Regions from separate parts of the Pantoea sp. y20 genome, predicted to be linked through region 2. Evidence: predicted binding sites of a transcription regulator. Region 2 holds the regulator's gene; each other region holds the start of a gene.

Region 1 (3,279 bases), 730 kb from region 2:
TTGAATGGTTCCGTTAGTGACGTTTGCGGGATACGCCCTTGCAGCGTAGCCGGTTATTGTGCCGTATTTTTCTGACTTGTGCATCGCTCGGTTGCCAACTGCCGTCCGGTTACTGACGCGTTATTGGAAATTGTGATATAAGAAGCGTCTACAAAAATGCCCCGCCGCCTTACAGGCGTGGCAGTTGATACTGACGACAACCTTGACAGGAAGAAAATAATGGTCACTTTCCAGACGAACCATGGCGATATCGTAATCAAAACTTTCGATGACAAAGCGCCGGCTACCGTGAAGAACTTCCTGGAATACTGCGCGGAAGGTTTTTACGATAACACTATCTTCCATCGCGTAATCAACGGTTTCATGATTCAGGGCGGCGGTTTTGAGCCTGGCATGAAGCAGAAAGATACCAAAGCAGACATCCGCAACGAAGCGAACAACGGCCTGAAAAACACCAAAGGCACCCTGGCGATGGCGCGTACTCAGGCGCCACACTCTGCAACGGCCCAGTTCTTCATCAACGTGGCAGACAACGACTTCCTGAACTTCCGTGACGAAAGCCTGCAAGGCTGGGGTTACTGCGTGTTTGCTGAAGTGGTTGAAGGCATGGACGTGGTTGAGAAAATCAAAGCGGTGAAAACCGGCCGCAGCGGCATGCATCAGGACGTTCCGGTTGAAGATGTTGTCATCCAGAAAGTGACTGTTAGCGAGTAATGTCGCGCACGCTGTTTATCGCAGATCTGCATCTGTGTCATGAAGAACCGGCAATTACTGCCGGTTTTCTGCATTTTTTGCAGGGTGAAGCGCGCACGTGCGATGCGCTTTATATCCTCGGCGATCTGTTTGAAGCCTGGATCGGCGACGACGATCCTAACCCGCTGCATCAGCAAATCGCTGCGGCGCTCAAGGCGCTGCCGGTGCCGAAGTTCTTTATTCACGGTAATCGCGACTTCCTGCTCGGCCAGCGTTTTGCGCGTGCCAGCGGCATGACGCTGCTGCCGGAAGAGAAGGTGCTCGATCGCTACGGACATCGTGTGTTGATCATGCACGGCGATACCTTGTGCACCGACGATGAAGGCTATCAGCGCTTCCGCGCCAAAGTGCATCAGCGCTGGTTGCAGCGTCTGTTCCTCACGTTGCCGCTGCGTCTGCGCATGCGCATTGCCGCGCGCATGCGCAATGGCAGCAAGCAGGCGAATCAGCATAAATCGGTCAGCATCATGGACGTCAATCAGTCCGCGGTGGAAGCCGCGATGACGCGTCAAGAGGTGCCGATTCTGATTCACGGCCACACGCATCGTCCCGCCATTCACGCCTTCCCGCTGCACGGCAAAAACGCCGAGCGCGCGGTGCTGGGTGCCTGGCATGAGAACGGATCGATGATTCAGCTTGATGCCAGCGGCGTCAGCCTGATCGAATTCCCCTTCTGAAATCCGGGCATCAATGCCCGTTTTCCGCCTACGCAACCGTTTTCCTTGCTGCCATCTCATGCTATTCTCTGTGCCCTTCTTCGCCTGCCCGCCCGGCCAGGTTCGTTTGCATATTCACAGGAGTTGACCGCATGTCATCCAACGCCGCCCCGGCCCGTATCGCCATTGTCATGGGTTCCAAAAGTGACTGGGCTACCATGCAGTTCGCCGAGGAAATTCTTAACAGCCTGGATGTTCCCTTCCACGTTGAAGTGGTCTCAGCTCACCGTACGCCCGACAAACTGTTCAGCTTCGCGGAAACCGCCGCCGACAACGGTTTTCAGGTGATCATCGCCGGTGCCGGCGGTGCTGCCCATTTGCCGGGCATGCTGGCCGCGAAAACGCTGGTGCCGGTGCTGGGCGTGCCCGTGCAAAGCGCGGCGCTGAGCGGCGTCGATAGCCTCTACTCCATCGTGCAGATGCCGCGCGGCATTCCGGTGGGTACGCTGGCAATTGGTAAAGCCGGTGCTGCCAACGCCGCCCTGCTGGCGGCACAGATTCTGGCGATCCACGACAGCGCGCTGTCAACGCGCATCGCCCACTGGCGTCAAACGCAAACTGATGAAGTGCTGAACAACCCGGATCCGCGGGAGGACGCATGAAGCCGGTTTGCGTATTAGGAAATGGTCAGTTAGGCCGCATGCTGCGCCAGGCCGGAGAACCGCTGGGCATCGCGGTCTATCCGGTGGGCTTAGATGCAGAACCTTCTGCGCTGCCGATCGCCGAAAGCGTGATCACCGCTGAGATCGAGCGCTGGCCGGAAACCGCGTTAACGCGCGAACTGGCGAGCCATCCGGCCTTTGTGAATCGCGATATTTTCCCGCGTCTGGCCGATCGCCTGACGCAAAAACAGCTGCTCGATCAGCTGAACCTCGCTACCGCGCCGTGGCAGCTGCTGGCCGATAAAGCCGAGTGGCCAAATGTGTTCAACTCGCTTGGCGAACTGGCGATTGTAAAGCGTCGTACCGGCGGCTATGACGGCCGTGGCCAATGGCGTTTGCGCGCCAATGAAACCGATGCGCTGCCGGATGAGTGCTACGGCGAATGCATCGTTGAGCAGGGCATTAATTTCAGCGGCGAAGTGTCGCTGGTCGGCGCGCGTGGACACGATGGCAGCACGGTATTTTATCCGCTGACGCACAACCTGCATCAGGACGGCATTCTGCGTACCAGCGTGGCGTTCCCGCAGGCCGATGCCGCACAGCAACAGCAGGCGGAAGCGATGCTCAGCGCCATCATGCATGAGCTGAAGTATGTTGGTGTGATGGCGATGGAGTGTTTCATTACGCCAGAAGGTTTGCTGATCAACGAGTTAGCACCGCGCGTGCACAATAGCGGCCACTGGACGCAGAATGGCGCGTCAATCAGCCAGTTCGAGCTGCATCTGCGTGCGGTTTTGGGCCTGGCGCTGCCAAAGCCGGTGGTATTTGCGCCGTCGGTGATGGTGAATCTGATTGGTACTGAGATGAATCTGGCGTGGCTGCAGCAGCCGCTGGTGCATCTGCATTGGTATGACAAAGAGGTGCGTGAAGGCCGCAAGGTTGGGCATCTTAATCTCACCGATAGCGATCACGCGCGTCTGGCGTCAGCCTTGAATGCGCTGGTGCCGCTGCTGCCGGAAGCGTATGCAAGCGGGATTGCGTGGGCGGTTGAGAAGCTGTAGTTCAGCTGTTTTTCCCTCACCCTAGCCCTCTCCCACTGGGAGAGGGAACCAATCGAGCTAACATCTCCCTCTGGGAGAGGGCCGGGGTGAGGGCATCAGCCCGCTCAGAACTCCCCTTATCCCACCATCTTCATCGCTACATGGCTC
Region 2 (3,279 bases):
TCAGGCGGACATCGGTCACCCACAGCATTCCCAGACAACCGAGGGCGAAGATGGCAAGGCCCGCCAGCAAAATCGGCTTACGTCCATAACGATCTGATAGCGGTCCCCAAAATACCTGGGCACAGGCAAAACCGCCGAGAAACAGACTCAGGCTGGCGCTGATGGTGCCGGGTGCGCTAGCAAAATCACGCTGCATATCGCCAAAGGCGGGCAAATACATATCCGTGGCAAGAAAGCCGAGCATGCTGAGCACGGCGAGATAAGGCATAAATGCTTTAGACGACAACATGTTGATTCTCTTTTGGGCAGGGTGAACGCCGGGGAGTGTAAAAGGATGCGGCGCGCTTTGTGAAACGCTAATATTTGCATGGTGCTGTTAAAATTTTTGAAGGCAAATTTATGTGGTCAGAATATGCGCTTGAAGTGGTGGATGCAGTAGCGCGCACCGGCAGTTTTAGCGCGGCAGCGCAGGAACTGCATCGCGTGCCCTCTGCCGTCAGTTATACTGTGCGCCAGCTGGAAACCTGGCTGGCGGTGCCGCTGTTTGAGCGCCAGCATCGGGAAGTGGTGATGACAGCGGCGGGCGAGCATTTTGTGCGGGAAGGCCGATCTGTTATCAAAAAAATGCTGGCCACTCGCCGACAGTGTCAGCAACTGGCAAATGGCTGGCGCGGCGAGTTGAGCATCGCGGTTGACTGCATTGTAAAACCGCAGCGCACGCGACAGTTAGTGAAGGACTTCTATCGCCATTTTCCCGATATGGAGCTGATTATCAGCTACGAAGTGTTCAACGGCGTGTGGGATGCGTTGGCTGATGGTCGGGTGGATGTGGCGATTGGCGCAACCCAGGCCATTCCGGTGGGCGGACGTTTTGCCTTTCAGGATATGGGCGCGCTGAACTGGCGTTGTGTGGTGAGCCCTGATCATCCGCTGGTTAACAGCAAGGAGCTGGATGATGAAACCTTGCGGGCGTGGCCATCGCTGGTGCTGGAAGATACCTCGCGTGCGTTACCGCGCCGTATGACATGGACGCTGGATAATCAGCGGCGGTTGGTGGTGCCAGAGTGGGAAACCGGGATGGATTGTTTGCTGGCAGGATTGTGCGTCGGCATGGTGCCTGGCCATTTGGCGCGTCCACTGCTGGACAGCCAAAAACTGGTCGAGCTGGCGCTACCGCAGGCGTTTCCGGACAGTCCGTGCTGCGTCAGCTGGTCAGAACAGCGCGCGTCACCGGCGCTGGCGTGGTTACTGGCTTATCTCGGGGATGCGGAAACGCTGAACCACGAATGGCTCAGCGAAGTGTCGGCTTAGCGGCGGTAGTCGCGGAACGGACCGTACGCCACCGAACGGCGTTCAATCAGCGTTGGTTGGACTTCGATAGTTTGCGGATCTTCGCGCTTGCTGGTGATGCGATCCAGCAGCATCTCCAGCGCTTTTTCGCCTAGTTCAGCTTTCGGCTGGTGCACGGTGGTGAGCGCTGGTGTGAAATAGCGCGCGTTGCGCACGTTATCGTAGCCAATCACCGAGATATCCTGCGGTACGCGCAAACCCATCTCATCAGCAGCGCAAATCGCGCCCATCGCCATGATATCGCCACCGCAGAACACCGCGGTTGGACGCTGTTTCTGATTTAAGATCTGTTGCATCGCCAGATAGCCCGATTCAGGCTCAAAGTCGCCCTGAACCACCCACTCGGGACGCACCGTAATGCCCGCTTCGTTCATTGCCTGCAGGAAGCCAGCATGACGTCCACCGCCGGTGTTGCGCTCCATTTGGCCAGGAATGGCACCGATATCGCGATGGCCACGTTCAATCAGATAACGCCCGGCGAGATAGCCGCCCTGAAATGCATTGTCCTGCACGGTATCGGTGAAATCACCGCGTGATGCACCCCAATCCATCACCACCATGGGGATATTGCGGTTCTCTTCCAGCATCTGCAGCAAATCGTCTGGATATTCCGAACACATCACCAGCAGACCATCGACGCGCTTTTGCGCCATCATCGACAGGTAAGCGCGCTGCTTTTGCAGATCGTTGTGCGCATTGCCGAGAATCAGCGTATAGCCGCGTTCGAAGCAGCGATTCTCCACCGCTTCGATAATTTCAGCGAAGTAGGGCGCTTCGCTGGAGGTCGCCAGCAGACCCAAGGTTTTAGTGTGATTGACTTTGAGACTACGCGCCACGGCACTCGGCGAGTAGTGTAATTCTTTGATCGCTTCCCATACGGCGTTACGCGTCTCTTCCGCAACGAAACGCGTTTTGTTGATGACATGCGAAACCGTGGTGGTTGAGACACCCGCGCGTTTTGCGACATCTTTAATTGTTGCCATGAAAATGGTGCTCCTGGGCTTATCGCAACTTACTGATAAGTATATTGTTAAACGTTTGCGTCTGCTAATGCTTTTACAGCCCAAAAAAGCGGGCAAAACGGCATGTTCAAGCAGGCAAAATCACTTCATCACGCTGTAATTACAGCCTGCGCAAAATCTGTTGCGCAACGAAAGGCGGCGATTCTAGCAAGCTGGCGCGGATAACACGAGATTTTTGCCTATTGCTATGCGAAAATCGTCTTAACCCTAATAATTGTGCGACTAAGGAGTTGTGATGAATACCGACCTGAAGCTGGCGCTAATGACCACTGTTGGCGCACTGTTGATGATTATCGCTTTCAGCTTTACCGCGATCATGCACTAACAAAAAAGCCGGAGCTGACAACAGCATCCGGCTTTTTTATTTCTGTTGCGCAACAACTAGCGAATGGTTTTTGGCGTCATCATACGACGCGCGCCCACATAGTGTTTCTGCCAGTAATCCTCACCCAATGCGCTAATCTGAATATCTTTGCCGGTACGCGGCGACTGAATGAATTTGCCATTGCCAAGATAAACGCCGACATGGTCGGCGGTACCGCGATTGTTGATGCGGAAGAACACCAGATCGCCTTTCTCCAGCATTTCACGCTTAATCGGTGCCGCATCACGCAGGTGATACATCTCATTGGCGGTGCGTGGCAGTTTGAATTTCACCAGATCTTTATAGGCGTACCATACCAGGCCGCTGCAATCGAAACCAGTGTGTGGCGAAGCGCCGCCCCACTGATAAGGTTTGCCGAGTTGACCCATTAATTTGGTCATCGCCGTTTCACGCGCTTTTTGATAACGCTGACGGTGCGCTTTACTCATTTTGATGCCGGTCAGCGCTAACGCTTCATCATCGACGGCGATCTCGGGCGTTTTCTTCGCTAAACGTTGATGACCGTATTTCTTAGCAGAGAGT
Region 3 (3,279 bases), 1.4 Mb from region 2:
CGCGCCAGCTCCTGGCCGGGCCTGCATGCGCCATTGCAGCTGAAAAAAGGCTGGACCGATTTGAAAGTCGGAGACTGTGGCGACGACTGCGAATGGCGTGTCTATACGCGACCCGGCGAGCTGGGCAGTGAAATTGGCAACATTCAGGTACTACACAATATCGGCTACATGAAAAGTATCATGGTCAAGCGAGCGCTCTCCGCCATCATTCCGCTGGTGCTGATGATGCCGCTCTCACTGATTGTGATATGGCTGGTGGTGCGTGCTATTACGCGCGATTTACGCGTGGCGTCGCGCCATATCGCCGCGCAGGAAACCCTGCATCCGCATAGCGTTTCACCTGATGGTTTACCGGATGAAGTGCTGCCGCTGGTGGCAGCTTACAACGCCTTGCTGGATAGACTGCGCGCGGCCTGGTCATCACAGCGCCAGTTCCTTGAAGATGCGGCGCATGAGCTGCGCACGCCGGTCACCGCCGTGACTTTGCAGCTGGAGAATCTGCGGCAACATATCCAACCCGGTGAAGCCAGCCGCCAGTTTGACCAGCTGGAAGCGGGCGTGACGCGCACGCGCCATCTGGTGACGCAGCTGCTGAATATCTCGCGTCAGGAAGATCAATCGGTGGTCGCCACAGTGGAAAGCATCGAACTGGACGACCTGCTGAAAGAGAGCATTGAGCAGCTGATGGTGGTGGCGGATAAGCGCGGCATCGATATCGGCTTCAACGGCACCACACACTATCGCCTGCACGCCAGCCGCTCCGATCTGCGCAGCCTGTTCGATAACCTGATTGGCAATGCGATGCTGCATACGCCGGAAGGCAGTTTGGTCGATGTGCTGCTGCATCGCGTCGGCAATCACACCGTGGTGGATATCGTCGATAACGGTCCCGGCATGGCGGAATCCTTTATCGAGCGCGCCTTTGACCGCTTCACCCGTTCGCCGGATGTGCAGGCGCAAGGCAGCGGACTGGGCTTGTCGATTGTGCGCAGCGTAGCGCAGAAACATCAGATGCAGGTTGCGCTATCGAACCGCCACGATCCGCAGGGCCAGATTGCCGGCCTGCAGGTACGCGTGACATTGCCATAAACTTCACCGTGCCGTAGCGGCGCAATGTATTGCGCAAAGTTGCTGTGGGCACGGTGCGACATCAAAACAACGCGATAAATCGCGCCGCTACATCCTTTCCCTACATCAATAACTTTCCCTGCTGAACGCGACACGTAAACGGTTGCGGGGTTCCGTTCGCTACACGGGGTTAATGTGATAGCGATCACATTTCCAGTGAATCAAACTGCAACACTTTTTGACAAACGTGACCAAAATCTATTTTCTATGCCTCTGTTACAGGCACATTACGCAAGCTTGAAAATCTGGCGATGCAGACCGGATACGACAACTCACTGCCCATCCCCTGGGATCAATTTCACCCGATCGCGGCGACGGCCCGGCGATCAAAAGCATGTGGTTAACAATAATGAAATATAAAGCGTTGATAGCAGGGGCCTTATTGGCCAGCAGCTGGACTGGTGCGGCACAAGCAGCAGACAGCGATCCGCAGTACGTTTCTGACTGGTGGCATCAGAGCGTGAACGTGGTGGGCAGTTACCACACCCGTTTTGGACCCCAGTTCAACAACGACGTGTACCTGGAATATGAAGCCTTTGCCAAAAAGGATTGGTTCGATTTCTATGGCTACCTCGATCTGACCAACTTCTTCGGCGTGGGCAACAGCAACGCTAACGGCGTGTTCGACCACGGTTCGCCGATGTTCATGGAAATTGAGCCACGTTTCTCCATCGATAAGCTGACCGGCACCGATCTCTCTTTTGGTCCGTTTAAAGAGTGGTACTTCGCCAACAACTACATCTATGACATGGGTCGCAACAGCGATAACCGTCAGAACACCTGGTACATGGGTCTTGGCACCGACATCGATACGCACAGCGATATCGGCCTGTCGCTGAACGTTTACGCTAAATACCAGTGGGAAAACTACGGTGCGGCGAACGAAAACAGCTGGGATGGTTATCGCTTTAAGGTGAAATACTTTGTGCCGATTACCGATCTGTGGGGCGGCAAGCTGAGCTATATCGGCTTCACCAACTTCGACTGGGGTTCAGATCTGCGTGATAAGTCCGATCGTTCACGCACCAGCAACTCGATTGCGTCCAGCCACATTCTGTCGCTGAACTACGATCACTGGCATGTTTCTACCGTGGCGCGTTATTTCCACAACGGCGGCCAGTGGGCTGACGGCCAGGAGCTAAACTTCGGTAACGGCCCGTTTGAAGTGAAATCAACCGGTTGGGGTTACTATTTGGTGGTGGGTTACAACTTCTAAGTTGTTGGTTTCCCTCACCCCGGCCCTCTCCCGCAAGCGGGCGAGGGAGTAAATAGGCTCGATCTGTTCCCTCTCCCACCTGTGGGAGAGGGTTAGGGTGAGGGCCAGCGCGCACCCTCTACTCAAATCTGCGGCTTATACGCATTCACCATCCACGGCACGCCGAACTTATCGGTCAACATACCAAAGCCATTGGCCCAAAACGTCGGTGCCCAGCTTTTCGTCACCTCACCGCCCACTGACAACGCATCAAACCAACGCTTGCCCTGCGCCTCATCCGGCGTGGATAAACTCACGGCAAAACCGCCATACGCCGCCTGCGGTGCGCCGTCACTCATCATCAATTCACCCTGCCCGATACGCAGATGGGCATGCATGATCTGCTCCGGCGAAAAGCTCACGCCCGAGATACAACCTTCATCCTCCACCGGCGTTTCATCCGGCATATCGCCATAGGTCATCTTGAACAGCAGCTCGCCGTCGGTGGCGTCGAGGTAGAAGGCAATCGCCTCTTCGCAGCGACCGCTGTAAAACACATACGGGGTAACTTGCATGGTCTGTTCTCCATAAAGGGAATGTCCACAGCAAGTGTAGTGCGCATTATTTAATCGGTTGCGAGCCGGGCCGCACTCTTACCTTTGCTGACAGTAGCGCCGGAACAGCTGCGCCATGTAGGCACTCATCGGCGTCAACGCGGTGTCTTTGCGCTGAATAAGATAGAAAGTGGCTTTCGGTAAAGGTTCGTCGAGAACGAGAGAAATCAGCTGGCCGCCGTGTGTAGGATCTTCAATCACGTCGCGCGAAATAATGCTGACGAAATCGCTCTGCGCCACCAGGCTGGTGCAGGCCATAAAGGTCTCGCAGGTGACGACGATTTTCGGCGCCATGCCGCGCTCGCCAAACAGATCGTGTAGCAGCCGATAATAGCTGCCTTG

The links. Region 2 encodes PurR, which represses purine synthesis genes. Its sites were predicted from a motif close to CANGCAAACGTTTGCNTG; they were not measured.
Region 1: the regulator PurR is predicted to act here: its motif matches at 1,460-1,477, upstream of purE (5-(carboxyamino)imidazole ribonucleotide mutase).
Region 3: the regulator PurR is predicted to act here: its motif matches at 1,221-1,238, upstream of ACYAC5_RS02000 (nucleoside-specific channel-forming protein Tsx).

Annotation. Positions count from the first base shown of each region.
Region 1 covers NZ_CM142816.1:1,153,967-1,157,245, reverse strand. Annotated here, with positions in the region: gene cysS (cysteine--tRNA ligase) at 1-1, opposite strand, end outside; gene ppiB (peptidylprolyl isomerase B) at 220-714, shown strand; gene ACYAC5_RS05280 (UDP-2,3-diacylglucosamine diphosphatase) at 714-1,430, shown strand; gene purE (5-(carboxyamino)imidazole ribonucleotide mutase) at 1,562-2,071, shown strand; gene purK (5-(carboxyamino)imidazole ribonucleotide synthase) at 2,068-3,132, shown strand; partial or broken gene ACYAC5_RS05265 (methyltransferase domain-containing protein) at 3,249-3,279, opposite strand, start outside.
Region 2 covers NZ_CM142816.1:1,885,609-1,888,887, forward strand. Annotated here, with positions in the region: gene punC (purine nucleoside transporter PunC) at 1-289, opposite strand, end outside; gene punR (DNA-binding transcriptional activator PunR) at 400-1,311, shown strand; gene purR (HTH-type transcriptional repressor PurR) at 1,308-2,333, opposite strand; gene cydH (cytochrome bd-I oxidase subunit CydH) at 2,608-2,697, shown strand; gene ACYAC5_RS08905 (C40 family peptidase) at 2,754-3,279, opposite strand, start outside.
Region 3 covers NZ_CM142816.1:448,368-451,646, reverse strand. Annotated here, with positions in the region: gene ACYAC5_RS02005 (sensor histidine kinase) at 1-1,089, shown strand, start outside; gene ACYAC5_RS02000 (nucleoside-specific channel-forming protein Tsx) at 1,478-2,344, shown strand; gene yjdN (VOC family metalloprotein YjdN) at 2,467-2,898, opposite strand; gene ACYAC5_RS01990 (LysR family transcriptional regulator) at 2,977-3,279, opposite strand, start outside.